DNA from 3 places in the Geodermatophilus sp. URMC 62 genome. Region 1 is predicted to be linked to each of the others. Evidence: riboswitches for the same ligand, from Rfam matches in the RefSeq annotation. Region 1 holds a riboswitch; each other region holds the start of a gene.
What was found. Region 1 has a riboswitch for cyclic di-AMP ahead of ACU616_RS19995 (aggregation-promoting factor C-terminal-like domain-containing protein). Riboswitches for the same ligand answer to the same signal wherever they lie in the genome.
Positions count from the first base shown of each region.

Region 2: another riboswitch for cyclic di-AMP. It lies ahead of ACU616_RS26340 (transglycosylase family protein); the one in region 1 lies ahead of ACU616_RS19995 (aggregation-promoting factor C-terminal-like domain-containing protein).
Region 3: another riboswitch for cyclic di-AMP. It lies ahead of ACU616_RS18825 (LysM peptidoglycan-binding domain-containing protein); the one in region 1 lies ahead of ACU616_RS19995 (aggregation-promoting factor C-terminal-like domain-containing protein).

Region 1 is NZ_JBRFHY010000001.1:4,124,499-4,133,837, reverse strand. It holds gene pntB (Re/Si-specific NAD(P)(+) transhydrogenase subunit beta) at 1-183, shown strand, start outside; gene ACU616_RS20035 (hypothetical protein) at 247-678, shown strand; gene ACU616_RS20030 (pentapeptide repeat-containing protein) at 715-1,572, opposite strand; gene ACU616_RS20025 (DUF4177 domain-containing protein) at 1,594-1,803, opposite strand; gene ACU616_RS20020 (VOC family protein) at 1,851-2,234, shown strand; gene ACU616_RS20015 (IS481 family transposase) at 2,444-3,409, shown strand; gene ACU616_RS20010 (hypothetical protein) at 3,423-3,833, opposite strand; gene ACU616_RS20005 (DUF72 domain-containing protein) at 3,874-4,602, opposite strand; gene ACU616_RS20000 (class I SAM-dependent methyltransferase) at 4,675-5,334, opposite strand; gene ACU616_RS19995 (aggregation-promoting factor C-terminal-like domain-containing protein) at 5,402-6,379, opposite strand; cyclic di-AMP (ydaO/yuaA leader) riboswitch at 6,590-6,747, opposite strand; gene ACU616_RS19990 (hypothetical protein) at 6,910-7,833, opposite strand; gene ACU616_RS19985 (LLM class flavin-dependent oxidoreductase) at 8,076-9,173, shown strand; gene ACU616_RS19980 (FMN reductase) at 9,170-9,339, shown strand, end outside.
Region 2 is NZ_JBRFHY010000001.1:5,495,020-5,504,358, reverse strand. It holds partial or broken gene ACU616_RS26365 (MFS transporter) at 1-1,245, shown strand, start outside; gene ACU616_RS26360 (DUF1353 domain-containing protein) at 1,282-1,848, shown strand; gene ACU616_RS26355 (5-methyltetrahydropteroyltriglutamate--homocysteine S-methyltransferase) at 1,841-2,968, shown strand; gene ACU616_RS26350 (carbon starvation CstA family protein) at 3,131-5,338, shown strand; gene ACU616_RS26345 (YbdD/YjiX family protein) at 5,335-5,532, shown strand; gene ACU616_RS26340 (transglycosylase family protein) at 5,611-6,795, opposite strand; cyclic di-AMP (ydaO/yuaA leader) riboswitch at 6,797-6,954, opposite strand; gene ACU616_RS26335 (hypothetical protein) at 7,308-7,709, shown strand; gene ACU616_RS26330 (CBS domain-containing protein) at 7,729-8,343, opposite strand; gene ACU616_RS26325 (esterase/lipase family protein) at 8,686-9,339, opposite strand, start outside.
Region 3 is NZ_JBRFHY010000001.1:3,871,422-3,880,760, forward strand. It holds gene treZ (malto-oligosyltrehalose trehalohydrolase) at 1-1,362, opposite strand, end outside; gene ACU616_RS18825 (LysM peptidoglycan-binding domain-containing protein) at 1,475-2,077, opposite strand; cyclic di-AMP (ydaO/yuaA leader) riboswitch at 2,083-2,248, opposite strand; gene treY (malto-oligosyltrehalose synthase) at 2,515-4,869, opposite strand; gene glgX (glycogen debranching protein GlgX) at 4,866-6,971, opposite strand; gene uvrB (excinuclease ABC subunit UvrB) at 7,505-9,339, shown strand, end outside.

The DNA.
Region 1 (9,339 bases):
AGCAGCCCGATCGCCGGGATGCCGGTGCTGCACGTCTGGGAGGCCGGGCACGTCGTCGTCTTCAAGCGGTCGATGAGCACCGGCTACGCCGGCGTGCAGAACCCGCTGTTCTTCCGGGAGAACACCCGGATGCTCTTCGGCGACGCCCGCGAGCGGGTCGAGGACATCCTCCGGGCGCTGTGAGCCGTCCGCCGTCCGGGCTGCTGCGGTTGCGGCCCGGACGGCGGGGGGGCGACCGTTGCCGTCGTGGACCCCTTCCGCCTGGGCATGCCCAAGATCCCCGGCCTCACCGAGCTGCTCACCACGCTGCAGGCCCAGACCGAGGCGCTGGCGCAGCTGCCCCGGACGCTGACCGACCTCAACGCCGCCGTCCGCGAGCTGATCGCCGCGACGTCGACGGCCACCTCGGCGATCGCGTCGGCCCAGCGCACCGCCGAGCGGCTCGAGGAGCTGGTCGGCGAGCTGGAGGAGCCGGTGCGGGCGCTCAAGCCGGGGATCGAGCGGGTGGGCCGGGTGCTCGACGACCCGGTGGTGGAGAAGGTCCCGGACATCATCCGCACCGTCGACGAGGACCTGCGGCCGCTGATCGCGACCCTGCACCAGGCGCAGTCGCGCGTCGCCGGGGTCACCGGGCTGCTGCGCCGCCGCGCCCGGCCGGAGGACGACGACCTGCCCTGAGCCCGGCCGGGGCCCGGTCGCGTCCCCGCGCGGCGGTCACCGGGGCGCCGGACGCGGCGGTCCCCAGTGCGGCGGGTGCTCCAGGCCGCCGGGCAGGCGGGTCGTGGCGTCCCCGCGGGCGGCGGCCACCTGCCGGCGCGTGAGGAACAGCGCGCCGGAGAGGTCGCTGCCGCGCACGTCCGCGCCCCGCAGGTCGGCACCGAGCAGGTCGGTCAGGTACAGGTCGGCACCCCGCAGGTCCGCCCCGAGCAGCAGCGCCCCGCGCAGGCTCACGCCCCGCAGGTCCGCGCGGCGCAGGTCGGCGCCGGACAGGTCGGCGTTGCGCCGGTCCGCCCGGCGCCGGCCTCCCGCCCGCGGCCGGACGCCGGCCCGTGCCAGCTCGCTGACCGACAGCAGCAGCGCGCCGGCCTCCCGCTGCAGCGCGTCGGCGTCGACCGCCGCGAGCTCGCCGGGCCCGGCGGCGGTGAGGCCGGTGGCGCGCCGGTGCGCGGCCGTCAGGTCCCTGTGCAGCGGCGCGGCCGCCTCGAGGGCGAGCGCCTCACCGAGGTACCAGAGGACCTCGTGCAGCAGCCGCTGCACGCCGAAGGCCGCGAACACCGCCGTCGCCCGCTCGGGGCTCCCCCGCCAGCCCGCGTCGCCGGCGAACGTCACCTGCACGGTCTGCTGGCCGGCACCGAAGCAGTCGAACACCGTGCAGCCGGGGAAGCCGCGCTCCCGCAGCTGCGCGTGGATGCCGCAGCGGTCGTCGTCGCGCAGGTTCGGGCAGGGCCGACCCGCGGGCTTGTCGATCGCGAAGTCGGCCGAGGCCGCGAAGGCCGGGGCCACGCAGCACAGCCCCGCGCAGCTCGCGCAGTCCGCGCGCAACCGCGCCCGGGCATCGACGGCGTCGGACACGGACGCTCCTCGTGGGATCGGTCAGGTCGTGGGGCGCTCCAGCGTCACCAGGACGCCCTCGACACCCCCCGGGCCGAGGCGCCCCTTGACCTCGACGGAGGTGATGGCCTTGAGCTGCCATCCCTCCCGGGCGTTCTGGTTGAGCACCTTCTCCAGCTTGTCACCCGACATCTTCCCGCCGATGAGCCCCTCGCGGATCTCCACCACCCGGTACTCGTAGCGCTGCGCCACGGCGTCCTCCTCGTGTCGGTGTCCTGCCCTGCGGCGATGATGCCCGGGTGGACGTCCTCAGCAGCCGGGTCCTGCTCCGGCCCCCCGACCCCGCGCGGTCGCAGGCGTTCTACCGGGACGTGCTGGGGCTCGCGGTGTACCGCGAGTTCGGGCCGCCCGGGCACCGCGGCGTGGTGTTCTTCCTCGGCAACGGCCTGCTCGAGGTGTCCGGCTCCGGCGACGAGCCGCCGCGCGGGACCGCGCTGTGGCTGCAGGTGCGCGACGTCGCCGCCGAGCACGCCCGGCTGCGGGCGGCCGGCGTGCCGGTGCTGCGCGAGCCGCGCACCGAGCCGTGGGGCCTGGTCGAGGCCTGGGTCGCCGACCCCGACGGCGTGCGGATCGTCCTGGTCGAGGTCCCGGCCGACCACCCGCTGCGCCGCGACCAGCGCTAGGAGACTGCTGAACAAGTCGCCGAGATGATCATGCGCGAGGCGCCGACCTGCGCATCTTCTCGACGCGACACCCGGATTCTCGGGTTATTCAGCAGGCTCCTAGATGTACCCGGCCAGGACGTTGGTGACAGGCGTCGGGGCTTGAACGAAGGAGAACCTCCGAGTGGGGTGTGGCTTGTCGAAGGCCCAGTCCCTGCTCGGAGGTTCTCGTGTCCCACGCTAATGCCCGCACCACCGTTCATGGCCGGCAGTTGATCGTCCAGCGGTATCAGGGAGGCTGGAAGAAGGCGCACATCGCTGCGGCGATGGGGATCTCCCGTAAGTGCGTGCGGACCTGGATCGACCGCTACGCCGCCGAGGGCCAGGCGGGCCTGCAGGACCGGTCCAGCCGCCCGCGTACCAGCCCGCGGCGAACGGCGGCCGAGGTGGAGGACCGCATCGTTGAGCTTTGGGGGCGCGAGCGTCGGGGGCCGGCCTTCATCAGCGCCGAGCTGGGGGTGCCGGCCCGCACGGTGTCGCGGGTGCTGGTCCGCCGCGGGCAGCCCCGGCTGGCCGCGCTGGATCCGATGACCGGGCAGGTGATCCGCGCCTCGAAGACCACCGCGATCCGCTATGAGCGGTCCCGGCCCGGCGAGCTGGTCCACATGGACGTCAAGAAGCTGGCCCGCATCCCCGTCGGCGGTGGCTGGCGGGCGCACGGGCGCGCCGCTGGCAGCACCAGCCGGGACCGGGCAACCCGGGTCGGCTTCGACTACGTGCACTCACTCGTCGATGACCACTCCCGGCTGGCCTACTCCGAAATCCTCCCCGACGAGAAGGGACCCACCTGCGCGGCGTTCCTCGCCCGCGCCGCGGCTTACTTCGCCGCCCACGGCATTCCGCTCATCGAGCGGGTGATGACCGACAACGCCTGGGCCTACCGGTGGTCCCTGCGCGAGGTCATCACCGCCCTCGGCGCCCGGCAGAAGTTCATCCGCCCGCACTGCCCGTGGCAGAACGGCAAGGTCGAACGCCTCAACCGCACCCTGGTCAGCGAATGGGCCTACCGGCAGGTCTTCACCAGCAACGACCAGCGCGCCGCCGCCCTCGCTCCCTGGCTCGAGCACTACAACACTCGACGCCGTCACAGCGCACTCGGCGGCCATCCTCCGATCAGTCGCCTGGCACCAACCTGATGGCCGGGTACAGCTAGAGCGTCCCCGCCGGCGGGGTGTCGCGGTCGGACGACGGCCGGCGCAGCACGTCGCCGAAGGACTGCTCGAGGCGAGCCCAGGTCCGGCTCCACTCCTCGATCGGCTCGAGCACCCGCTCGAACACGGCGAGCTGCTCGTCGAAGGCCTGCAGCTGACCGATCAGGCCCGTGATCAGCTGACGCTGGCCCCGCACCGCCTGCGCGACCGCCCCGACCTGCGCCGCCGACATGGCCCCGGGCGGCGAGGGCAGGCGCGGCAGCGACAGCCCCGACGGCACCGCGCCGGTGGCCAGCCCGCGCGCCCGGTCGGTGAAGCCGCGCAGCTGGGCGACGAACTCCTCGACCGACCGGCTGACCAGGTTCCCCTGCCCCTGCCCTGGCTTCGTCCCGTCGTCCTGCTCGCTCATGACCCCAGTCTCCCGCCGCCGCGCCCCGCTCGCCGCCCGGTCAGCTGCCGGTCAGCGCCCGCAGCGTCTCGGCGTTGCGGACGGCGTGGCCGTGGCCGTCGTTGTTGAAGTAGGCGTGGACGTCGCGGCCGTCGCGCGCCCACTCCGCGATCCGGTCGGCCCACCAGCGCAGGTCCGCATCGGGGTAGGAGCCGGCGTACAGGGCGGTGTCGTCCGGGCCGTGCAGCCGGACGTAGACGAACGGCGCGGTGGCCCGCAGCACGCAGGGCAGGCCGGCGCCGCTCATCACGCAGTAGGCCGCGCCGTGCCGCTCGAGCAGCGCGAACACCTCCTCGACGTGCCAGCTGGGGTGGCGGAACTCCACGGCCACCCGCACCCAGTCCGGCAGCAGGGAGAGGAAGTACTCCAGGCGGGCGTCGTCGCGGGCCGCGGCCGGGTGCAGCTGCACCAGCAGCACGGCCCGCCGGCCGTCCAGCTCGTGCCAGGCCGCGGTGATCCGCTCGACCCACGCCTCCGGGGCGTACAGCCGCTTGGCGTGGGTGAGCCCGCGCGGGGCCTTGACCGACAGCCGGAAGTGCTCGGGCAGCCGGTCGCGCCAGCCGGCGAAGGTCGCCGTCCGGGGCCAGCGGTAGAAGCTCGCGTTGAGCTCGACGGTGCCGAACCGGCGCACGTAGTGGGCCAGCCGGTCGCGGGGCGGCGTCCCCGGCGGGTAGAGGACGCCGTCCCAGTGGTCGTAGCTCCAGCCGGAGGTGCCGACGTGGACGGCCACCGGTGCCGCCGTCTCAGTGCCCGTGCCGGGCGACGGCGGTGCCGCGGGTGGGGTCGAGGAGGGCGGGAGCGCTCACGGCAGCCGCCACACGGTGGTGCGGCGCAGCCCCGGGCCCTCGGTCTCGGGCACGTCGTAGGCGGCGACGGGCTCCAGCCGCTCGTGCGGCAGGTAGGGCCGCCCCGGGTCGCCGACGAGCACCTCGCAGCCGCGCGCCCGGGCCCGGTCGAGGAAGGGCAGTACCCGCTCGGTCATCTCCCGGTCGTAGCAGACGTCGCCGGCCAGGACGACGTCGACGGCCGGCGGCTCCCGGTCGAGGACGTCGCCGGCCACGCCGATCCCGGTCACCCCGTTCAGGCCGGCGTTGACGCCCACCGCCGTCCGGGAGAACGGGTCGACGTCGCTGGCCAGCACGTGGCCGGCGCCGGCGAGGACGGCGGCGATCGCGACGAGCCCGCTGCCCGACCCCAGGTCGAGGACGCGGCGGCCGGCCACCGTCACCGGCCCGTCGAGGACGGCGCGGGCGAGGGCCTGGCCGCCGGGCCAGGCCGCGGCCCAGAACGGCGGTGCCTCGCCGGCGCCGCCGGCCGCGTCCTCCATCGCCTCCCACAGGGCGACGACGTCGTCGGCGACGTGCAACCGCACCTCCGGGACGAGCGAGGGCCGGCGCACCTGCGTGTGCGCGCGGACGAACCCCACGGGCACCACACGGGTGGCCGGCCCTCGCTGCGTCACGCCCCCAGTGTCACGCGCCGGGTTGGCGACGTGCCGCCACGGCCCGGTGCGGGGCACCGGGGTCCTGTCAGTACCAGCCGGTGGACTGCGAGTGCACCCAAGCGCCGCACGGCGAGCCGTAGCGGCTGTCGATGTAGATCAGGCCCGCGTCGATCTGCCGGTAGCCGTCGGAGGTCTTGGCGATGCCGGTGCTGGCCCAGGTGGAGTCCAGGAACTGCGGGATGCCGTAGGCGGTGCTGGAGGGGTTCTGCGCGTTGGGGTTCCAGCCGCTCTCCTTGCCCCACAGGTTCTCCAGGCAGCTGAACTGCTGGGCGCTGCCCACCTTGCTCATGGCGTAGTCCTTGAAGGAGCCACGGGCGGCCGGCGCGGCGGCAGGTGCAGCCGCCGGGGCGGGCGCGGCCTGCGCCGCGGCGGCCCGCTGAGCGGCCGCAGCCTCGGCCGCGGCCTGCGCCTCGGCCGCGGCCTGGGCCTCCGCGGCGGCCTGGGCCTCGGCGGCGGCCTGGGCCTCGGCGGCGGCGCGGGCGGCCTCCTCCTCGGCGGCGCGGCGGGCGGCCTCCTCGGCGGCGCGGCGGTCGAGCTCGGCCTGGTCGGCGGCGGCCTGCGCCTCGGCGGCGCTGGTCTCCTCGGCGGAGCGCTCGTTGCGGGAGGCGGCGAGGTCCTCGAGCGGCGCGAGGTCGGCGGTCTGCGACGCCGCGGTCCCGGTCGGCTGCCCGCTGAGGCCGAGCTGCTCGGCCACGCTCACCGTGGAGCCGGCCGTCTCGGTGCCGGCCTCGGCGGCCGGGCCGCTCGTGCTCACCACGCCGACGACCAGGGCGCCGGCGGCGGCCGTGGCCAGCAGCAGGGCGGGGCGGCGCGGGCCCAGCGGGGGGCTGCTGCGCCGGGCGCGGGTGCGGGCCGGCAGGCCCAGGCGGCGGGCGCGACGACGGGGGGCGGTGTCCGCGGTGCCGACGGCGGCCATGACGGCGGTGTCGGCGGGCGTCGCGGCTGCGGACAGCTCGACGGTCTCGGGCGTGTGGGCAGGCGTACGCGGGGTGGGGCGGGGCATGAGGGTGAGGGCTCCGAGGGAGAGTGCGCGCGCGGCAGCCCGGTTCGCGGGCAGGGACCGGCGCACGGCGGTCGTCGGGTCCCCGCGCGCGATCGGCGGCGCGGGGTCAGCAGGGCAGGGCGGCGGCCGGACTCAGATGGCGCGGTGGACGCGCACCCGGCGGCACCTGCGGGCCGCGGCGGCCCGGAGGCGGGGCATGCGGAGAGTCTCCGTTTCTTCCGGTGCCGCCTACCGAGTTAGCTGACGGGTTCGGGCGGGAAGAAGCCCTACGCGCTGCGAGCGGAGCTCGGCAGGCGATTCACCCCAGGACTGCGGTGGGTCCCCGGCTCGCGCCCGCGGCTGCGGACACGACTCGGCGGCGTCCGGCCGGGCTCCCCGGAAGGGGACGAGACGACCAGCCGGACGTCAGGAACGGTACGTGTCGTTACCTGCCCGTGACAACAGCGGAACGCGAGATGCACACGTGACACGAGTTACGGTGCAGCCGGCGCACGCCACCCCTCGGCGCCGGCGCAGGTCAGGACGCCGGGTCAGGACGCCGCGGCGACCTCGCTCCGGTTCCCGCCCCGATCGGCGTCCCCGCGCAGCGCCGTGACGTCGGCCGGGTCACCCTCCGGCGTCCGGGGGCCCTCGTCGCGGGCCGCCGCGTCGCGCCGGTCGGCGAGCACCGAGACGTCCTCGGGCAGCGCCCCGGTGCGCACCGTGTCGGTCCGCGGCGCGCCGGTGCCCGCCGGGTCGGGACCGACGTCGTCGCCGCGCAGCACGCGGGCGAGACCGGCCAGGGCGTCGTCGACGTGCCCGGTCAGCACCCGGAGCGTCTCGCGCACCCCCTCCTTCTCGGCGCGCAGCGCGGCCAGCTCCGCCTCGACGGCGGCTCGCTCCCGCTGGGCCTGCGCCGCCGCCGCCCGCCGCGCCTCCTCGGCCTCGCGGTGGACCGCCTGCAGCTCGGCCGCCGCCTCCGCCCGCCGTGCGTCGGCCTCCCGCCGGGCCTGCTCGCGCAGCGCGGTCACCGCCTGGCGCATCTCCGCGACCTTGGCCAGGCGCGCCTCGGCCTCCGCGCGCGCCTCGGCACGCACCTGGTCGGCCTCCTCCTCGGCACGCTGCAGCAGGGCGCGCGCGTCCTCGGGGCTGGGGAGCGACTCCCGCTCGCGCACCAGCTGGGCCAGCCGGCGGCGGGCGTTCTGCAGCTCACCGGAGCAGGCGGCGTAGCGGCTGAGCAGGTGGTCGTTCTCCCGGCGGAGCACCAGCAGCTCGGTCTCGGCCGCGGCCACGTAGTCGTCGACCTGCAGGCAGTCGTACCCGCGCAGTGCGTGTGTGAAGACCGGGCCGGTGCCCAGCAGTCCGTCGAGGCCCCTCGCCGGGACGTGCTCCGCGGCGGTGTTGCCCGTGAAGGCCGTGCGCCTGGCCGCGTCCGCCCCGGCGTCCGGAGCAGTTCCCTGCGAGTGCTTCGACATCCGGTTCCCCCCGGTCCGTCATGCCCGCCCGGGCCCGTCGGGCGATCCAGGTGGTGGGCGCCAGACTCCCAGCGGGTCCCCCGGTCGGGGGGTCGGACCAGGTCACGGGACGGTCACCGACGGAGTGGTCCGCCACGCCGTGGTCGTCCGACTACCGCCTGCAGCCGGAGCCGAGGAATGTCCGTACGGACACCACCGTTGAGCGAGACAGTAGTTGCACTCTCAACCACAGGGAGCACGAGATGCAGTTCGGCGTCTTCTCGGTCAGTGACGTCACGACCGACCCCACCACCGGCCGCGCCCCCAGCGAGGCGGAGCGGATCCAGGCGATCGTCGCGATCGCGCGGAAGGCCGAGGAGGTCGGGCTCGACGTCTTCGCCCTCGGCGAGCACCACAACCCGCCGTTCTTCTCCTCCTCCCCCACCACCACGCTGGCCTACATCGCGGCGCAGACCTCGACGGTGCAGCTGTCGACGGCGACCACGCTGATCACCACCAACGACCCGGTGAAGATCGCCGAGGACTACGCGATGCTGCAGCACCTGGCCGGCGGCCGGGTGGACCTGATGATGGGCCGCGGCAACACCGGGCCGGTCTACCCGTGGTTCGGGCAGGACATCCGCAACGGCATCCCGCTGGCGGTGGAGAACTACGCACTGCTGCGGAAGCTGTGGGACGACGAGGTCGTCGACTGGTCCGGCCGGTTCCGCACGCCGCTGCAGGGCTTCACCTCGACACCGCGCCCGCTCGACGGCGTCCCGCCCTTCGTGTGGCACGGCTCCATCCGCAGCCCGCAGATCGCCGAGCAGGCCGCGTACTACGGCGACGGCTTCTTCTCCAACCACATCTTCTGGCCGGCCGAGCACACCCGGCGGATGGTCGAGTTCTACCGCTCGCGCTTCGAGCACCACGGCCACGGCAGCGCCGACCAGGCGATCGTCGGTCTCGGCGGCCAGGTGTTCGTGCGGAAGAACAGCCAGGACGCCGTCCGGGAGTTCCGGCCCTACTTCGACAACGCGCCGGTCTACGGCCACGGCCCGTCGCTGGAGGACTTCTCCCGCGAGACGCCGCTGACCGTCGGCAGCCCGCAGCAGGTCATCGAGCGCACCCTCGGCTTCCGCGACTACGTCGGCGACTACCAGCGGCAGCTGTTCCTCGTCGACCACGCCGGGCTGCCGCTGACGACCGTGCTCGAGCAGCTGGACGTCCTGGGCGAGGAGGTCGTGCCGGTGCTGCGCCGCGAGTTCGCCGCGCTCAAGCCCGCCCACGTGCCCGACGCCCCCACGCACGCCTCGCTCGTCGCCGCCCGGCAGCGCACCCCGGAGGAGGTCTCGGCATGACCACCCGCAGCACCACCCGCACGCTGGCCGTGGTCAGCGCCGGGCTGTCGACGCCGTCGTCGACCCGGCTGCTGGCCGACCGGCTGGCCGCGGCGACCGTCGCGGCGCTGCGCGAGCGCGGCGAGGACGCCGTCGTCGAGGTCGTCGAGCTGCGCGAGCACGCCCG
Region 2 (9,339 bases), 1.4 Mb from region 1:
GCGCTGCTCTTCGGCAACCTCTCCGACCGGCTGGGCCGGCGGAACCTCTTCATGGTCACCTTGGCGGTGTACCTGGTCGGCAGCGGCCTCACCGCGCTGACCCTGGGCAACGGCACCGGTTGGGTGTGGTTCCTCTACCTCACCCGCTTCATCGCCGGCATGGGCATCGGCGGCGAGTACGCCGCCATCAACTCCGCGATCGACGAGCTCATCCCGGCCCGCTACCGCGGCCGGGTCGACATCGCCGTCAACGGCACCTACTGGGGCGGCGCCGTCCTCGGCACCCTCGGGACGTTCGTCTTCCTCAACGTGGTGGACGTCGGCCTCGGCTGGCGGCTGGCGTTCCTGATCGGCCCGGTGCTCGGCCTGGTGATCCTCGTGGTCCGCCGGCACCTGCCCGAGAGCCCGCGCTGGCAGGTCATGCACGGCCACGAGCGGGAGGCCGAGGAGTCCATCCGCTACATCGAGGAGGTCGAGCAGACCGGCGTGCGGCTGCCCACCGTCGACGAGAGCAGGGCCATCGACCTCGAGCCCGCCGCCGACATCGGCTACCTGGCGCTGCTGCGCGTGCTCTTCCGCGAGTTCCCCGGCCGCGCGGTCCTTGGCGCGACGCTGATGATCACCCAGTCGTTCCTCTACAACGCGATCTTCTTCACCTACGCGCTGGTCCTGACGAACTTCTTCGGCGTCTCCACCGGGTCGGTGCCGCTGTTCTTCATCGCCTTCGCCGTGGGCAACCTGGCCGGCCCGTTCATCCTGGGGCACCTGTTCGACACCGTCGGCCGCCGCAGGATGATCGCGTTCACCTACATCCTGTCCGGCGCGTTGCTGGCGGTCACCGCCGTGCTGTTCCAGGCCGGTGTCCTCAACGCGATCACCCAGACGATCGCCTGGTCGATCATCTTCTTCTTCGCCTCGGCCGGGGCCAGCTCGGCCTAGCTGACCGTCAGCGAGATCTTCCCGCTGGAGGTGCGGGCCAAGGCCATCGCCGTCTTCTTCGCCATCGCCCAGCTCTTCGGCGCGTTCGGGCCGTGGTTCTACGGCAAGCTCATCGGCGAGGGCGAGTCGACCGGTCCGCTGTTCGCCGGCTACCTGATCGGCGCCGGCGTGATGGTCCTCGGCGGGGTCGTGGCGGCCTTCCTCGGCGTCGACGCGGAGGGCAGGTCGCTCGAGGACGTCGCCACCCCGCTGGCGGCCCGCCGGCCGGGCACGCGGGCCGAGGGCGCGGCGCGGCCGCGCTCCTGACGGGCTGCCGGAGCGGGCGGGCGGCAGGATCGCCGCATGCCCTTCGACCCACCCTCCGCGGTCCTGCGCACCGCCGGGCCCGACGGCTGGACGCTGGTCGAGCCGCTGTCCTACGTCGGCGCCCGCGACCGCTTCGTCGTCCCCGCGGGCTTCGACACCGACCTGGCCAGCGTCCCGCGCCCGGTGACCTGGCTGGTGCCGCGGTCGGGCCGCTACACGCTGGCCGCGGTGCTGCACGACTGGCTGTGCCGGGTGGGCATCCGCACCGGCGTCGTCACCTCCCGCCAGGCCGACGGAATCTTCCGGCGGGTGATGCGGGAGGCCGGTGTGCCGGTGCTGCTGCGCTGGATCATGTGGACCGGCGTCCGGTGGGGGGCGCTGCGCGACCCCGAACGCCGGCGCGGCTGGCTGCTCAGCGCTCCCGGGGTGCTGGCGATCACCGTCCTGGCCGCACCGCTGGTCCTGCCGCCGACGCTGCTGATCATCCCGGGCCTGCTGGTGTACGCCGTCGCGGAACGGCTGGTGTCCGGGGACTCCGGCGTCCGGCCCTGGTCGCAGGCTGCGGAGGAGCAGCCGGGGGACGAGGCTGCAGGGCATGACTGACGTCTCCGGACCGCCGTTCCGCGCCGACCACGTCGGCAGCCTGCTGCGCCCACCGTCGCTGCTGGAGGCGCGCACCCGGCACGCCGCCGGGGAGATCGACGACGCCGAGCTGCGCGGGATCGAGGACGCGGCGATCGCCGACGTCGTCCGGCTGCAGGGCGACGTCGGGCTGGGCACCGCCACCGACGGCGAGTTCCGCCGCGCCTCGTGGCACATGGACTTCATCTACGCCATCGACGGCATCAGCAAGGTGACCGGCGAGGACATCGTCGTCCACTTCCGGAACGCCGACGGGACGATCGACTTCACCCCGGCCGGGCTGCACGTGGACGGCCCGCTGGCGATCGGGGAGCCGATCTTCGGCGCGGACCTCGCCTACCTGCAGTCGCTGGTGGGGGAGGGGCAGACGGCGAAGCTGACCATCCCCTCGCCGTCGATGGTCCACTACCGCGGCGGAGCGGCGGCGATCGACCCGGCCGTCTACCCCGACGAGGACGCCTTCTGGGACGCGCTGTCGGCCGCCTACGCCTCGCAGGTGCGGGGCGTGGCCGCGATGGGCTGCCGCTACCTGCAGCTCGACGACACCAGCCTGGCCTACCTCAACGACCCGGCGCAGCGGGCCGAGCTCGCCGCTCAGGGCCGCGACGCCGAGCACCAGCACGAGCGCTACATCCGGCAGATCAACGCCGCGCTGGCCGGCCGCCCGGACACCCTGACGGTGACCACCCACATGTGCCGCGGCAACTTCCGCTCCTCCTGGGTGGCCGAGGGCGGCTACGACTTCGTCGCCGAGGCGCTGTTCGGCGGGCTGGAGGTCGACGGCTTCTTCCTCGAGTACGACGACGCCCGCTCCGGCGGCTTCGAGCCGCTGCGCTTCGTGCCGCCGGGCAAGCGGGTGGTGCTGGGCCTGGTGACGACGAAGCGGCCCGAGCTCGAGAGGAAAGACGACCTCAAGCGGCGCATCGACGAGGCCGCGCGGTTCGTGCCGCTCGAGCAGCTCGCGCTCTCGCCGCAGTGCGGCTTCTCCTCGACCGTCGAGGGCAACGCGCTCACCCGCGACGAGCAGGTCGCCAAGCTCGCGCTGGTCGTCGAGGTCGCCCAGGAGGTCTGGGGCTACTGACCCTGGCCCCCGTGCGAGCGGTGGGGACGAGGGGGGTCCCTGATCACGGGGCGGTCACGGTCCCACCCCTGTGTGGTGGCGCCGTCCGGGCACCGGCCATGCTCGGACCCGTCCAGAGGACAGCGTCGTCCGGGCGCCGTCCGCGCACGCGAGGAGGGGCCCGTGTCCACCACCGTCAGCAGGCCAGACACCGACGGAGGACCTCCCGGAGGGGCCGGCCGTCGCCGGCCGTCGGTCAGGAGCGTCCTGGTGTGGACGGCGGTGGCGATCGTCGGCGCCGTCGCGTGGACGGTGCTCGCGCTGGCCCGCGGCGAGTCGGTCTCGGCGCTGTGGATCCTCTTCGCCGCGCTGGCCTCCTACGCCATCGCCTACCGCTTCTACTCGCGGTTCATCGCCTACCGGGCGCTGGGCGTCGACGACCGGCGGGCCACCCCGGCCGAGCGGCTGCACAACGGCGTCGACTTCGACGTCACTGACCGGCGCGTGCTCTTCGGGCACCACTTCGCCGCGATCGCCGGCGCCGGCCCGCTGGTCGGCCCGGTGCTGGCCGCCCAGATGGGCTACCTGCCCGGCACCATCTGGATCGTCGTCGGCGTGATCTTCGCCGGCGCCGTGCAGGACATGGTCGTCCTGTTCTTCTCGATGCGGCGCAACGGGAAGAGCCTCGGCCAGATGGTCCGCGAGGAGATCGGGATCGTCGGCGGCGTCGCCGCGCTCATCGCCGTCTTCGCGATCATGATCCTCATCCTCGCCGTCCTGGCGCTGATCGTGGTCAACGCGCTGGCCGAGTCGCCGTGGGGCGTCTTCTCGATCGCGCTGACCATCCCCATCGCCCTGTTCATGGGCGTCTACCTGCGGGTGCTGCGGCCCGGCCGGGTGCTGGAGGCCACCGGCATCGGCGTCGTCCTGCTGCTGCTGGCCATCGTCGGCGGCGGCTGGATCGAGGGCACCGGCCTCGCCGACGCCCTCACCCTGTCCAAGGAGTGGCTGGTCCTCGCCCTGGTGGTCTACGGGTTCGTGGCCTCGGTGCTGCCGGTCTGGCTGCTGCTGACCCCGCGGGACTACCTGTCCACGTTCATGAAGGTCGGCGTCATCGTCCTGCTCGCGGTCGGGCTGCTGATCGCCCGCCCGGTGCTGCAGGCCGACGCGGTCACCCAGTTCGCCAAGGAGGGCACCGGCCCGGTCTTCGCCGGGTCGCTGTTCCCGTTCGTCTTCATCACCATCGCCTGCGGCGCGCTGTCGGGCTTCCACGCCCTGATCTCCTCGGGGACGACGCCGAAGATGGTGGCCAAGGAGAGCCACGTCCGCCTGATCGGCTACGGCGGCATGCTGATGGAGTCCTTCGTGGCCATCAGCGCGCTCATCGCCGCCGTCGTCATCGACCAGGGCCTGTACTTCGCGATGAACGCCCCGGCCGGCGCCACCGGCGGGACCCCGGAGACGGCGGCGGCCTTCGTCAACGGCCTGGGCTTCTCCACCTCCGCCCAGGACCTCGCCGCCGCCTCGGCCGCCGTCCAGGAGCCGAGCCTGATCTCGCGCACCGGCGGCGCCCCGACGCTCGCCGTCGGCATCTCCGAGATCTTCCACACCGCCTTCGGCGGGAACCTGCAGGCGTTCTGGTACCACTTCGCGATCATGTTCGAGGCGCTGTTCATCCTCACCGCCGTCGACGCCGGCACCCGCGTGGGCCGGTTCATGCTGCAGGACACGATCGGCAACGTGTGGAAGCGCTTCGGTGACCTGTCGTGGCGGCCGGGCAACGTCATCGCCAGCGCCGTCGTCGTCGGCCTGTGGGGCTCGATGCTCTACATCGGCGTCACCGACCCGCTGGGCGGGGTCAACCAGCTCTTCCCGCTGTTCGGCATCGCCAACCAGCTGCTCGCCGCGATCGCGCTGACCCTGGCGACCGTCCTGCTGGTGAAGCACGGGAAGCTCAGGTACGCCTGGATCACCGCCGTCCCGCTGGCCTGGGACCTGGTGGTCACCATGACGGCGAGCTGGCAGAAGGTCTTCTCCGACAACCCCGCGATCGGCTACTTCGCCCAGCGCGCCCGGTACGCCGACGCGCTCGACGCCGGTGAGGTCCTCCCGCCGGCGCAGGACGTGGGCCAGATGCAGCAGGTCGTCACCAACTCGACGATCAACGGGGTGCTGCAGGCGTTCTTCGCCCTCCTGGTGCTGGTCGTCTTCGTCAACGCGCTGGTGGTCGTCGCCCGGGCGGTCCGCACCCGCGGCGCGCTCCCGACGACGGAGGAGCCGGCGGTGCCCTCGGCCATCGTCGAACCCGCGGGGCTGTTCGCGACGGCCGAGGAGAAGCGCGCCATGGCCGAGCACGAGCGGCTGGTCGGCGCCGGGAGGGACCGCTCGTGAGCGCCGCGGTCGCCCTCGCCGGCCGGGCCTGGCGCGGGGTGCGCTGGTACCTGCGGGAGTGGAGCGGCGAGGCCCGCTGGGACGACTACCTCGCGCACTGCGCACGGCACGGGCACGAGCCGGTGAGCCGGCGGGAGTTCGAGCGGCGCCGCGCCGACGAGGTGGAGCGCAACCCGGTCAGCCGCTGCTGCTGAGCCGGACACGACAGCGACCCCCTGCCCGCGGGCAGGGGGTCGCTGTGCTCGGCCGGCCCCGTGGTCCGGCGAGGTGGGTCAGGCCGTGTAGTTCACGTGGACGTGGTCGAAGTGGTTGGCGGTCGCGCTGCCGCGGTCCTCCATCTGCGTCCAGGAGCCGGTCGGGGAGGTGAGGATCCGCTGCTCGTAGATGACGTAGTCCACGCCGAGCTCCTCCCAGTGGTCGATGTGGTACTGGACGATCGCGTCGCCGAGGGCGGTGTCGGACAGGACCATGTAGTCCAGCGCCAGGCCCGACGGGTGGCCGTTCGGGTCGACGGCGCTGGCGCGGGTGCCGCCGAGGGTGATGTCGGCGGCACCGGCGACGTTGGCCACGACCGCGTCGGCGGCGGCCTGCACCTGCGGCTTGACGTCGCCGGCGCTGTTGGTGATGTGCGCGGCGCCGACGGCCGTCTGGGCGAGGGAGGTCGTCGTGCCCGACGGCGCCGACGTGCCGGCGGTGGCCGTCGTCGCGGCGGGGGCCGCCGGGGCCGGGGCGGCCTGCTCGGCGCCCGTCAGCGTCAGCACCTCCCCGGGGGTGATGCGGTTCGGGTTGCTGCCGATGACGTCGGCGTTGCGCTGGTAGACCTCGCGCCAGGACTGGCCGTGGGCAGCGGCGATCTCCCGCAGCGTGTCGCCGCGCTCGACGGTGTAGTCGCCCCAGGCGGCGTGGCGGCCGGAGGTCCCGGCGTCGTGGTCCCCGCGGTCGCCGTCGTCCTGGGTCGTCGCCGGGGCGCCGGCCGGCTGCTCCGCGGCGGGCGCGGCGGCGGTGGTCGCGGCGGCGGTGGACGCGGTGGTGGTCGACGCGGTGGTGGACGCGGCGCCCGACCCGGCGGCGGCCGGCGTGGTGCCCTCGGTCAGGTACTTGCCGCAGGTCGGCCAGGCGCCGATGCCCTGCCCGGCGAGGACCTCCTCGGCGATCTGGACCTGCTGGCCCGGCGTCGCCAGGTCGGCGCGGGGTGCCAGGTCGGTGCCCCCGTAGCCGGCCCAGGTCGGCTGGCTGAACTGCAGGCCGCCGTAGTAGCCGTTGCCGGTGTTGATGCTCCAGTTGCCGCCGGACTCGCACTGGGCGACGCCGGTCCAGTCGTGGGTGGTGGTGGTGGCTGCTGCGGCTGCCGGGGAGCTGAGGACGCCGAGCCCGACGGCGGTGGCGCCGGCGGCGACGGGGGCCTTGGCGAGGACCTTCTTGGTGCGGACGTAGCGGGGCGCGCGGTGCTTGGGCATGGTGATCTCCGATCACCGCCGGCGAGGTGAGCTGTCGGGTTCGGGCGATCGGTGTGCCCGGCCGCGGGACGCGGCTTCACCCCGAGGCGCACAGCGGCAGGGCCGTGGCGCCGTGGACGTGGGTCCCCCACCCCTGCCCTGGGGAGTCGTGGAGGGCGACCGGTGGGCAGGGTTTGGCGGACCGGCGCCGCGCTCCTGTTTAGCTGAGCGCAGCCAAAACGTTACGTTCAGTCATGTGAGTTGTCGCCGTGACGTGGGTCACACTTCGGCATGACACGCTCACGGAGGGCAACAACGGGGGTCGACCGCGCGGTGGGCCGGTGGAGGTCGTGTGCCGCCCAGGGCGGCAGAGGGGCCCGGACGCGCGGGATCCGCCGAGGTCCGGACGCGCAACGGTTCGTCCCGCCCGTCCCACGAACGCCAGGGCACCCCACGGACGGTCAGGACGTGCGGGCGCGGTGCCGACACCCAGTGCACGACCCGAGGCCTGCGGGCCCGTCCGAGGAGTGCCCATGCCGTCGTCCCCCGACCCGAGCCGCCGCCTCACCGAGCTGCGTGCCGGCATGTCCGTCCTGACGAGCGCGGCCGCCGACCTGGGGGTCGGCAGTCAGAGCGAGGTGCGCGTGCTGTCCGACGGACGGCTCTGGCTGGCCGAGCAGCAGATCGCGGTCAGCGCCGCGGACGTCTACCAGGCCGCGCGCGGGCTGGTGGCCGCCCAGCTCGACGCCATCGCCGCGGTCACCGACCGGCCGGTCGAGGACCACGCGCTGGCCTGGCTGGTGACGCTGCAGACCAACGAGGTCATGGTCGGCATCGAGGACGAGGTCGCCGCCCTGGATGCCGCCCTGGCGGACACCGCCCTGGCGGACACCGCCCTGGAGGACACCGCGGCGCTGGAGGACGACGCCGCCTAGGCCCCCGCGTCCGCGCGGGTCACGGCACGCGGACGCCGACCACCCCGCCCACCGTCCGGGCCAGCGCCTCCAGGGCGCGCTGCTCGGACCCGGCGGGCCCCTGCGGCTCCCCGCGGGTGCGCCGGACGGTGGCCACGCCCTCGGCGACCGAGACGTCCCACGCGTCCAGCTCCCCGGTGTAGCCCTCGACCAGCCGCAGCAGGTCGCGGCGGATCTCGTCGTCCGGCCGGACCAGGGCGCGCAGCAGGTCGCGGCGGCTGACGATCCCGACCAGCCGGTCGCCGTCGAGGACCGGCGCGCCGCGCAGCCGGTGGTCGACGACCAGCCGGGCGACGTCGGCGAGGTCCGAGCCGGACTCGACGGTCCGCACCGCCTCGGTCATCACCTCCCGCACCAGCACCGGCGGGGGCGGCGCGCCGGCGTCCTCGGCGCGGCGCAGGTGCAGCCGGGGGTCCTGCGGCAGCCGGTCGCGCAGCACGTCGACCTCGGCGACGATGCCGACCAGCCGGTCGCCGCCGTCGACCACGGGGACGGCGGCGAAACCCCGCTCCGCCCTCACCGCGCCCACGTCCTTGGCGGAGGTGTCCGGTCCCACCGTGACGACCTGGCATGTCATGACGTCCCTGACCTGCACCGTGTCCTCCTCGGCCGCGGTCCCGTCCGGACCCCTCGGCTCCCGAGCATCCCCAGGCGGTCCGGGCACGCCGGCCGGCTCCCCGCGGGACCCGGGCAGGTCGTGGGAGGTCCCTGCACACCAAGCCCTGCTGAGGTCCGCGAGCGTCGCGGCGGCGCCCCGCCCTCGGCTGCCCGTCCTCGACCCCGTGCGAGGAGCCCCGCACCGCCGCGGTGAGCGCCGCAGGACCACTCGACCAGACGGGCCGGGACGACAGGTCAGGCCCGATCGGGGACGTGCCGGTACCGGGTCGACCTGCCATGTGTACCTGACGGGACGTCGATGACGGGCGGGCTGCTCGTGTCAGCGACGGCGGGGGAAGAGCAGGCTGAGTCCGGGCGGGGGGCGGAACGGTGTCCACGTACCCTCGGCCATCCCCAGCCGGTCGGCCAGCAGCCAGAGCACCGCCGGGTTGCAGGCCAGGCCGAGGTGGCTGCCGCGCACCTCCACGTTCTCCCGCCGGGGGCGGAGTTCGTAGCGACACGACGACCAGTGCACGATGCCGTCGGCCCGCGTGTAGACCGACGTCGCGGGCACACGCAGGGAGCCGCGTTCGGCCCAGGGCCGGGGCAGGGCGGCCGCCCCGCGCAGGAGGCGGGTGCCGCCGTCGACGATCCCCGAGGCGGTGCGCACCCAGGGCGCAGATCTCAGCACCGGCGTGCCGAGGGTGACCAGTCCGCGGACGCTGCCCGGCGCGGCTCTCGCCAGTTCCTGAGCGTAGAGGCCGCCGAGACTCCAGCCGACCAGGCTGACCCGCCGTCCCGAGGTCCGGTGCAACCGCTGGAGCCGGGCGCGCAGCGAGTCGACGACGTGGCCCGTCGGGCCGCGGTTGGTGCCCAGGTTCCAGCCGGACACCTCGTGGCCGAGGGCGCGCAGCGCGGTCCGGAGCACCACGGTGGCGGGGTCGCCGGTCATCAGCCCCGGCAGCACCAGCACCGGGTGCCCGTCACCGCGGCG
Region 3 (9,339 bases), 250 kb from region 1:
GAACTCGCCCTTGCGCCCCTCGGCCGTCGCCCGGCCGATCTCCGGGTCGGTGTGGCTGGTGAAGAACTGCCACGGCGTCGAGGCGCCCCACTCCTCGCCCATGAACAGCATCGGGGTGAACGGGCTGGTCAGCACCAGCGTGGCGCCGACGGCGAGCAGGCCGGGGGAGAGGGACGCCGAGACGCGGTCGCCGATCGCGCGGTTGCCGATCTGGTCGTGGTCCTGCAGGTAGCCGAGGAACTTCCAGCCCGGCAGCGCCGCGGTGTCCACCGGGCGGCCGTGGTGCCGGCGCCGGAAGCTCGACCACGCGCCGTCGTGGAAGAAGGCGCCGGTGAGCGTCTTGGCCAGCCCGGACAGCCCGGCCGCGGCGAAGTCGCCGTAGTAGCCCTGCCCCTCGCCGGTCAGGGTCGAGTGCAGCGCGTGGTGGAAGTCGTCGCTCCACTGCGCGGAGATGCCGAGGCCGCCGGCGATGCGGGGCGTGACCGTGCGCGGGTCGTTGAGGTCGCTCTCGGCGATGAGGGTCAGCGGCCGGCCGACGGCGACCGACAGCCGGTCGACCTCCTGCGCCATCTCCTCGAGCACGTGGGTGGCGCGCTCGTCGACCAGCGCGTGGACGGCGTCCAGCCGCAGCCCGTCGACGTGCATGTCGCGCAGCCACATCAGCGCGTTGTCCAGGATGTAGCGCCGCACCTCGTCGGAGTCCGGGCCGGAGAGGTTGACCGAGCTGCCCCAGGTGTTCGCCCCGCCCTCGCTGAAGACGGGCATGAACAGCGGCAGGTAGTTCCCGGACGGGCCGAGGTGGTTGTAGACGACGTCCTGGACGACGCCGAGGCCACGCTGGTGGCAGGCGTCGACGAAGCGCTGGTAGGCCGCAGGGCCGCCGTAGCTCTCCTGCACCGCGTACCAGAGGACGCCGTCGTAGCCCCAGTTGTGCGTGCCGTCGAAGCCGTTGACCGGCAGCAGCTCGACGAAGTCGATCCCGAGGTCGACGAGGTGGTCGAGCCGGCCGATCGCGGCGTCGAGGGTGCCCTCGGGCGTGAAAGTGCCGACGTGCAGCTCGTAGACGACCCCCCCGGCCAGCGGGCGGCCGGTCCAGGCGCGGTCACCCCACGCGTACGTGGCCGGGTCGTAGCGGCGGGACAGCCCGTGCACGCCCTCGGGCTGGCGGCGCGAGCGCGGGTCGGGACGGGGCGTGTCGTCGTCGCCGAGCAGGTAGCCGTAGTCGGCCTCGGGTGCGGCCTCGACCTCGGCGCGCCACCAGCCGGTGTCGTCCCGGCGCATCTCGTGCACCGTTCCGTCGACCTGCAGCCGGACCCGCTCGGGGACCGGCGCCCAGACGGCGAACTCGACGGGTGCGGACATGCGGGGGCCTCCAGGGGTCGTGCGGGGTGACCGGAGGTTGGTGCCCGCCCACCGGCGGGCCAACCGCTGCGGCGGCAGCCGGGGGAGCGCGTCCCCCGGCTGCCGCGCGGCGTCAGGGGAGCTGCAGGACCTGGCCGACGAAGATCTGGTCGGCGTCGCTGACCGTGCCCTGGTTCAGGTCGAACAGGGCCTCCCAGGTCGTGCCGTGGGCCGCGGCGATCGTCGACAGCGTGTCGCCGGCGGCGACCGTGTAGCTGCCACCCGACGGCCGGTCGGCGCGCGAGGCGGCCACGGGCTCCCGCTCCGCCGGAGCGGGAGCGGCGGCCGGCGCCGGAGCGGGAGCCGCGGCCGGGGCCGCGCCGGCCTCGGGCGCGGACGGGTTCAGGCCCTTGCCACAGGTGGGCCAGGCGCCCGGGCCCTGGGCGTCGAGGGTCTTCTCACCGACGGCGATCTGCTGCGCCTTGGTCGCCAGGTCGGCGCGCGCGGCGTAGGCCGTGCCGCCGAAGGCGGCCCAGGTGCTCTGGCTGAACTGCAGGCCGCCGTAGTAGCCGTTGCCGGTGTTGATGCTCCAGTTGCCGCCGGACTCGCACTGGGCGACGGCGTCCCAGTCGTTGGGGGCGGCGGCCGAGGCGGGACCGGCGGCCACGCCGAGCGCGGCAGCGGCCACGCCGGTCGTGAGGACGGCACGGCGGAGCAGGGAGGTGGACGTGCGCATGGGGGGACTCCGATCCGCCGCCTGCGAGGTGAGCTGTCGGGTTCGGAGCGATCGGTGCCCCGGCCACACGTCGTGCGGCCTCACCCCAAGGCGCTGCCCGGTCCCCGTGACCGTGGTGGCAGGCGCCGGAATGGGTCCCCCACCCCCGTCCTGGATGTGCAGTGGAACGGAGGCCGGCGGACGGGGTTCGGCGGACCGGCTCCGGCACGCGGCTCTCTGTCGGCCGGGTGCGTGGGCAAAGGTAACGGCCACATCACGGCGCGGCACGTCGCGCCCCACGGGTCCCAGGCGTGTCACGCCCGCCGGCCGGGCCGGCGCCGGACGTCCGCGCAGCTCACGCCCCCGTCGACGACGGGGACGTGAGCTGTGTCGCACTTGGCCTCACTGCAAGGGCCCGCCGCGAGCGTGCGAGCAGTGGGGGGCAGTGAGGTCCTTCGTCAGTCGCGGACCAGCAGGGCCACCGGCAGCCGGGCGAGCAGCTCGCCGACCGGGACGCCGTCGGCGTCGGAGACCACCCGCGTGCCGGTGAGGACGTCGCGCCAGGCGCCGGTCGGGAGGGCCAGCGCCGTGCCGCCCCAGCCGGTGGCCGCCAGGCCCACGGGCAGCCGGGTCGCCGCGGTCACCGCGCCGTCGCCCCCGTCGGCGCCCCGGTCGAAGGCGACCACGTGGCCGGCGGCCGACCCGGTGACCTCCACCGGGCGGTAGCCGGCGAACAGCTCCGGGGAGTCGCGGCGCAGCCGCAGCACCCGGGAGACGACGAGCAGCTTGGCCGCGCCGGTGTCGTCCACCTCGGGGACCCAGCCCTCGTCGAGCCGGGCCAGCAGCTGCCGGCGCAGGTCGTAGTCGACCGGACGGCGGTTGTCCGGGTCGACCAGCGAGCGGTCCTCGAGCTCGGTGCCCTGGTAGACGTCGGGGACGCCGGGCATCGTCAGCTGCAGCAGCTTCTGCGCCAGCGCGTTGGACCGCCCGGCCGCGCCGACGCGGTCGACGAACGCCTCGATCTCGCCGGTGGTCGCCGGGTCGTCGTAGGCGGCGTCCACCAGGGCGTGCAGCTGTGCCTCGAACGCCTCGTCGACGTCGGTCCACGTCGTCGACAGGCCGGCCTCGCGGGCGGCCTTCTCGGCGTAGGCGTGCGCCCGCTCGCGCGACAGCGGCCACGCGCCCACCAGGTTCTGCCAGACCAGGTGCGCCAGCGGCCGGTCGGGCAGCGGGTGCCGCGACAGCCAGCCGCGCACGAGGTCGGCCCACTCGGTGGGCACCTCGGCGAGGACGGCGAGCCGGGCGCGGGTGTCCTCGCTGCGCTTGGTGTCGTGGGTGGTCAGCGTGGTCATCGACTCCGGCCGGCGTTCGGCCCGCCGGGCCTGCGCCGCGTGGAACTCCTCGACCGTGGAGCCGAACCGCGCCGGGTCCCCGCCGACCTCGTTGAGCACCACGAACCGCGCCCAGCGGTAGTAGGCGCTGTCCTCGACGCCCTTGGCCATCACCGGGCCGCTGGTCTGCTCGAAGCGGGTGGCCGCCTCGGTGCCGGCCTGGGACAGCACCGGGTAGAGGGCGTCCACGGCGGCGACCAGGTCGGGCCGGCGGTCGCGGACGGCGGCCACCGCCGCGTCGAGGTGCTCGCGGCCGTCGGGCAGGTAGGAGCGGTAGACGCCGAAGCCGGCCAGCAGCTCGGCCAGCGCCTCGGTCTGCCGCTCCCGGTCGACGCCGGGCAGCTCGCCGATCACCCGCACCAGCCGGGCCACCTCCGAGCCGAGGATCCCGTCGGTCACCTCGCGCTTGCAGTCGTGCACCAGCTGCGCGTAGTCGACCTCGCGGCCCGACAGCTCGGTGTCCAGCGCGGTCAGCGCCGCCTCGCCGGCCGGGTCGACCAGCACGTCGTCGACCTCGGCGAGCGCGTCGTAGCCGGTGGTGCCCGCCGTCGCCCAGCTCTCCGGCAGGTCCTCACCGGGCTCGAGGATCTTCTCGACCACGGTCCACCGGCCGCCGGAGCCCTCGGCCAGCCGGTCGAGGTAGCCCTTGGGGTCGGCGAGGCCGTCGGGGTGGTCGATCCGCAGCCCGTCGACGGCGCCCTCGGCGACCATCCGCAGCACCAGCTCGTGGGTGGCGTCGAAGACCTCGGGGTCCTCCACCCGCAGCCCGGCGAGGGTGTTGATGGCGAAGAACCGGCGGTAGTTCAGGTCGGAGTCCGCGCGCCGCCAGTCGACCAGCTCGTAGTGCTGCCGGTCGTGCACCTCCTGCGGCGTCCCCTCGCCCGTGCCGGGGGCGAGGGGGAAGCGGTTGTCGTAGTACCGCAGCTCCCCGTCCACCACCTCCAGCTTCTCCACGTCGTCGGCCGACCCCAGGACCGGGATGCGGACCCGGCCGTTCCCGAAGTCCCAGTCGACGTCGAACGCCGAGGCGTGGGCGCTGTCGCGCCCGTGCTGCAGCACGTCCCACCACCACGGCGCCTCGGCCGGGTCGGCCACGCCCATGTGGTTGGGCACCAGGTCGAGCACCAGGCCCAGGCCGTGCTCGTGCAGCGCGGCGACGAGCCGGTCGAAGCCGGCCTGCCCGCCGCGCGACTCGTCGACGTGCGCGTGGTCGACGGTGTCGTAGCCGTGCGTGCTGCCCGCCGCCGACCGCAGCAGCGGCGAGGAGTACGCGTGGCTGACACCGAGATCGGCGAGGTAGCCGGCCACGGCCGCCGCGTCGTCCAGGGTGGAGGCGGCGGTCACCTGCAGCCGGTAGGTCGCCGTCGGGACGGCCCGCCGGCGCTCGAGAGCGGCGTCCGTCCCCTGCGGGGCCTCGCTCACGGCGCCGCCATCAGCACGACGGTGGCGCGGGCCCCGACGGTCACGGTGTCCCCGGCCTTGACCTGCACCGCCTCCACCTCGCCGAACTCGGCGGTGTCGACCACGACGGTCCAGCCCTCGGCGTAGTCGCCGGAGGGCAACGTGTACTCGATCGGCTCGTGGGAGGCGTTGAAGGCCAGGTAGAAGCAGTCGTCGACGACGTCCTCGCCGCGCTCGTCGGTCTCCCGGATGCCGTGGCCGTTGAGGTACATGGCCAGCGACTTGGCGTAGCCGGCGTCCCAGTCCTCGTCGCTCATCAGCTCGCCGCCAGGGGTGAACCAGGCGACGTCCTGCACCGGGTCGCCCTCCTCCCGGCGCACCGGCCGGCCGTGGAAGAACCGGCGACGGCGGAACGTCGGGTGCTCGGTGCGCAGCCGGGTCACCAGCTTGGTGAACTCCAGCAGCCCCTCGTCGACGTCGCTCCAGTCGATCCAGGTGAGCTCGGAGTCCTGGCAGTAGCCGTTGTTGTTGCCGTTCTGCGTGCGGCCCAGCTCGTCGCCGTGCAGCAGCATCGGCACGCCCTGGGAGAGCATCAGCGAGGCGATGAAGTTGCGCCGCTGCCGCGCCCGCAGCGCGAGCACCTCGGGGTCGTCGGTCGGTCCCTCCACACCGCAGTTCCAGCTGCGGTTGTGGCTCTCGCCGTCGTTGTTGCCCTCGCCGTTGGCCTCGTTGTGCTTCTCGTTGTAGGAGACGAGGTCGGTGAGGGTGAACCCGTCGTGGGCGGTGACGAAGTTGATGCTCGCCACCGGCCGGCGCCCGGAGTGCTTGTAGAGGTCGGCCGAGCCGGAGATCCGGCTGGCGAACTCGCCGATGGTCGCGTCCTCGCCGCGCCAGAAGTCGCGGACGGTGTCGCGGTACTTGCCGTTCCACTCGGTCCACAGGGCCGGGAAGTTGCCCACCTGGTAGCCGCCGTCGCCGACGTCCCACGGCTCGGCGATGAGCTTCACCTGGCTGACGATCGGGTCCTGGTGCACGAGGTCGAAGAACGCCGAGAGCCGGTCGACCTCGTGGAACTGGCGGGCCAGGGTGGAGGCCAGGTCGAAGCGGAAGCCGTCGACGTGCATCTCGGTGACCCAGTAGCGCAGCGAGTCCATGATCAGCTGCAGCGACTGCGGGTTGCGGACGTTGAGCGAGTTCCCGGTGCCGGTGGTGTCCATGTAGTACTGCTCGTCGCCCTCGACCAGCCGGTAGTAGGCCCGGTTGTCGATGCCCTTGAACGACAGCGTCGGGCCCATGTGGTTGCCCTCGGCGGTGTGGTTGTAGACGACGTCGAGGATCACCTCGATGCCCGCCTCGTGCAGGGTCCGGACCATGCCCTTGAACTCCTGCACCTGCTGCCCGTCGGTCTGGAGGGCGTACTCGTTGTGCGGGGCGAAGAAGCCGATCGTGTTGTAGCCCCAGTAGTTGCGCAGTCCCTTCTGCAGCAGGGTGTCGTCCTGCACGAACTGGTGCACCGGCATGAGCTCGATCGCGGTGATGCCGAGCGACTGCAGGTGCTCGACGACCGCGGGGTGCGCGATGCCGGCGTAGGTGCCGCGCAGCTCCTCGGGGATGCGCGGGTGGGTCATCGTCAGGCCCTTGACGTGTGCCTCGTAGATGACCGTCTTGTTGTACGGCGTCCTCGGCGGGCGGTCGACGCCCCAGTCGAAGTACGGGTTGACGACGACGGACCTCGGCATGTGCGGCGCCGAGTCGTCGTCGTTGCGCTCGTCGCTGCCGAACCGGTAGCCGAAGCAGGCCTCGTCCCAGTCGATCGCGCCGTGGATCGCCTTGGCGTAGGGGTCGAGCAGCAGCTTGTTCGGGTTGCAGCGGTGCCCCTGCCCGGGGTCGTTCGGGCCGTGCACGCGGTACCCGTAGCGCTGGCCGGGCTGGATGCCGGGCAGGAACGCGTGCCAGACGTAGCCGTCCATCTCGGGCAGCCGGATGCGCTCCTCGTTGCCCTGCTCGTCGAACAGGCAGAGCTCGACCTTCTCGGCGACCTCGCTGAAGAGGGCGAAGTTCGTCCCGGTGCCGTCGTACGTGGCTCCGAGGGGATAAGCGGCTCCGGGCCACACCTGGGTCATCGAGTGTTTCCTCCTGCACGGGCGCCCCCGACGTCGGGGCGCGTTGGCCCCCTGCCGCGGCCGTCGTCAGGGGGTCGGGGCATGACTGCCCGCGGTCCCAGTGCCCCATCCGGCCCGGCCCACACCTGACGCGGCGGAGGTCACGCCGGCCGGCCGCGGGCGGCGGCGCCGGCTGCGCCGGAGACGACGACGCCCCCCACGGCAGGGCCGCGGGAGGCGTCGTGCGCAGGTCCGGCGGAGGCCGGGGAGCGCGGGCGGCGGGGTCCGACCTCGCCCGGGAGTGTCCCGGGTGGCACTGGTCCCCGCCGGGGCGCTCCTGCGGGAGTGCACGCTAGCGGGCGGCCCACGGCGGGGTGAACAGGACCGCCCCGGCCGGTCGGCGCGCGGGGTCCCGGGCGCCCCGGTCGTGCGCCCCCGTCACAGGCGCCCCCGGGGTGACCGGCTGCGCCGGTGGCAGGCGTCCCACCCGTCGCGCCGACGCCGTCCCGCCGCACCCCCGGTTTTCGTCGCACACCGGTCGTACCGTCGTCCTCGTGCGCGCGACCACCGACATCCGGCCCACCCAGGGGCGCTTCCGCGTCGTCAGCGAGTTCCAGCCCTCGGGCGACCAGCCGGCCGCCATCGAGGCCCTGGCGGAGAAGGTCCACGCGGGCGAGAAGGACACCGTGCTGCTGGGCGCCACCGGCACCGGGAAGTCGGCCACCACCGCCTGGCTCATCGAGCGGGTGCAGCGGCCCACCCTGGTGATGGCGCCGAACAAGACGCTCGCCGCGCAGCTGGCCAACGAGTTCCGCGAGCTGCTGCCGGACAACGCCGTCGAGTACTTCGTCTCGTACTACGACTACTACCAGCCCGAGGCCTACGTCCCGCAGACCGACACCTACATCGAGAAGGACTCCTCGGTCAACGACGAGGTCGAGCGGCTGCGGCACTCGGCCACCCAGGCGCTGCTGACCCGCCGCGACGTCGTCGTGGTCGCCACCGTCTCCTGCATCTACGGCCTGGGGACGCCGCAGGAGTACGTCGACCGCGCACTGAAGATCTCGGTGGGGGAGGAGCGCGACCGCGACGACCTGCTGCGCACGCTGGTCACCGAGCAGTACACCCGCAACGACCTCTCCTTCAGCCGCGGCACCTTCCGCGTGCGCGGCGACACGATCGAGGTCTTCCCGGTGTACGAGGAGCTCGCCGTCCGGATCGAGATGTTCGGCGACGAGGTGGAGCGGTTGTACTACCTGCACCCGCTCACCGGCGAGGTGGTCCGCGAGGTCCAGGAGCTGTTCGTCTTCCCGGCCACCCACTACGTCGCCGGCCCCGAGCGCATGGAGCGGGCGATCGCCACCATCGAGGTCGAGCTCGAGCAGCGGCTGGCTGAGCTGGAGCGGCAGGGCAAGCTGCTGGAGGCCCAGCGGCTGCGCATGCGCACCACCTACGACATCGAGATGATGCGCCAGGTCGGCTTCTGCTCCGGCATCGAGAACTACTCGCGGCACATCGACGGCCGGGCGCCGGGCAGCGCCGGCGCCTGCCTCATCGACTACTTCCCCGACGACTTCCTGCTGGTCATCGACGAGTCGCACGTGACCGTCCCGCAGATCGGCGGCATGTACGAGGGCGACATGAGCCGCAAGCGGACCCTGGTCGAGCACGGCTTCCGGCTGCCCTCGGCCATGGACAACCGCCCGCTGAAGTGGGAGGAGTTCACCGACCGGATCGGCCAGACCGTCTACCTGTCCGCCACGCCGGGCGACTACGAGCTGGGCCGCACCGGCGGTGAGGTGGTCGAGCAGGTCATCCGCCCCACCGGCCTGGTCGACCCGGAGGTCCTGGTCAAGCCGACCAAGGGCCAGATCGACGACCTGGTGCACGAGATCCGGCTGCGGGTGGAGAAGGACGAGCGGGTCCTGGTCACCACGCTGACCAAGAAGATGGCCGAGGACCTCACCGACTACCTGCTCGAGCTCGGCATCAAGGTCCGCTACCTGCACTCCGAGGTCGACACGCTGCGCCGCGTCGAGCTGCTGCGCGAGCTGCGACAGGGCGAGTACGACGTGCTGGTCGGCATCAACCTGCTGCGCGAGGGCCTCGACCTGCCCGAGGTGTCGCTGGTCGCCATCCTCGACGCGGACAAGGAGGGGTTCCTGCGCTCGGGCAAGTCGCTGATCCAGACGATCGGGCGGGCGGCGCGCAACGTGTCCGGCCAGGTGCACATGTACGCCGACACGATCACCCCGTCGATGGCTCAGGCGATCGAGGAGACCAACCGGCGCCGCGAGAAGCAGATCGCCTACAACACCGAGCGCGGCATCGACCCGCAGCCGCTGCGCAAGAAGATCGTCGACATCCTCGACGGCATCTACCGCGCGGC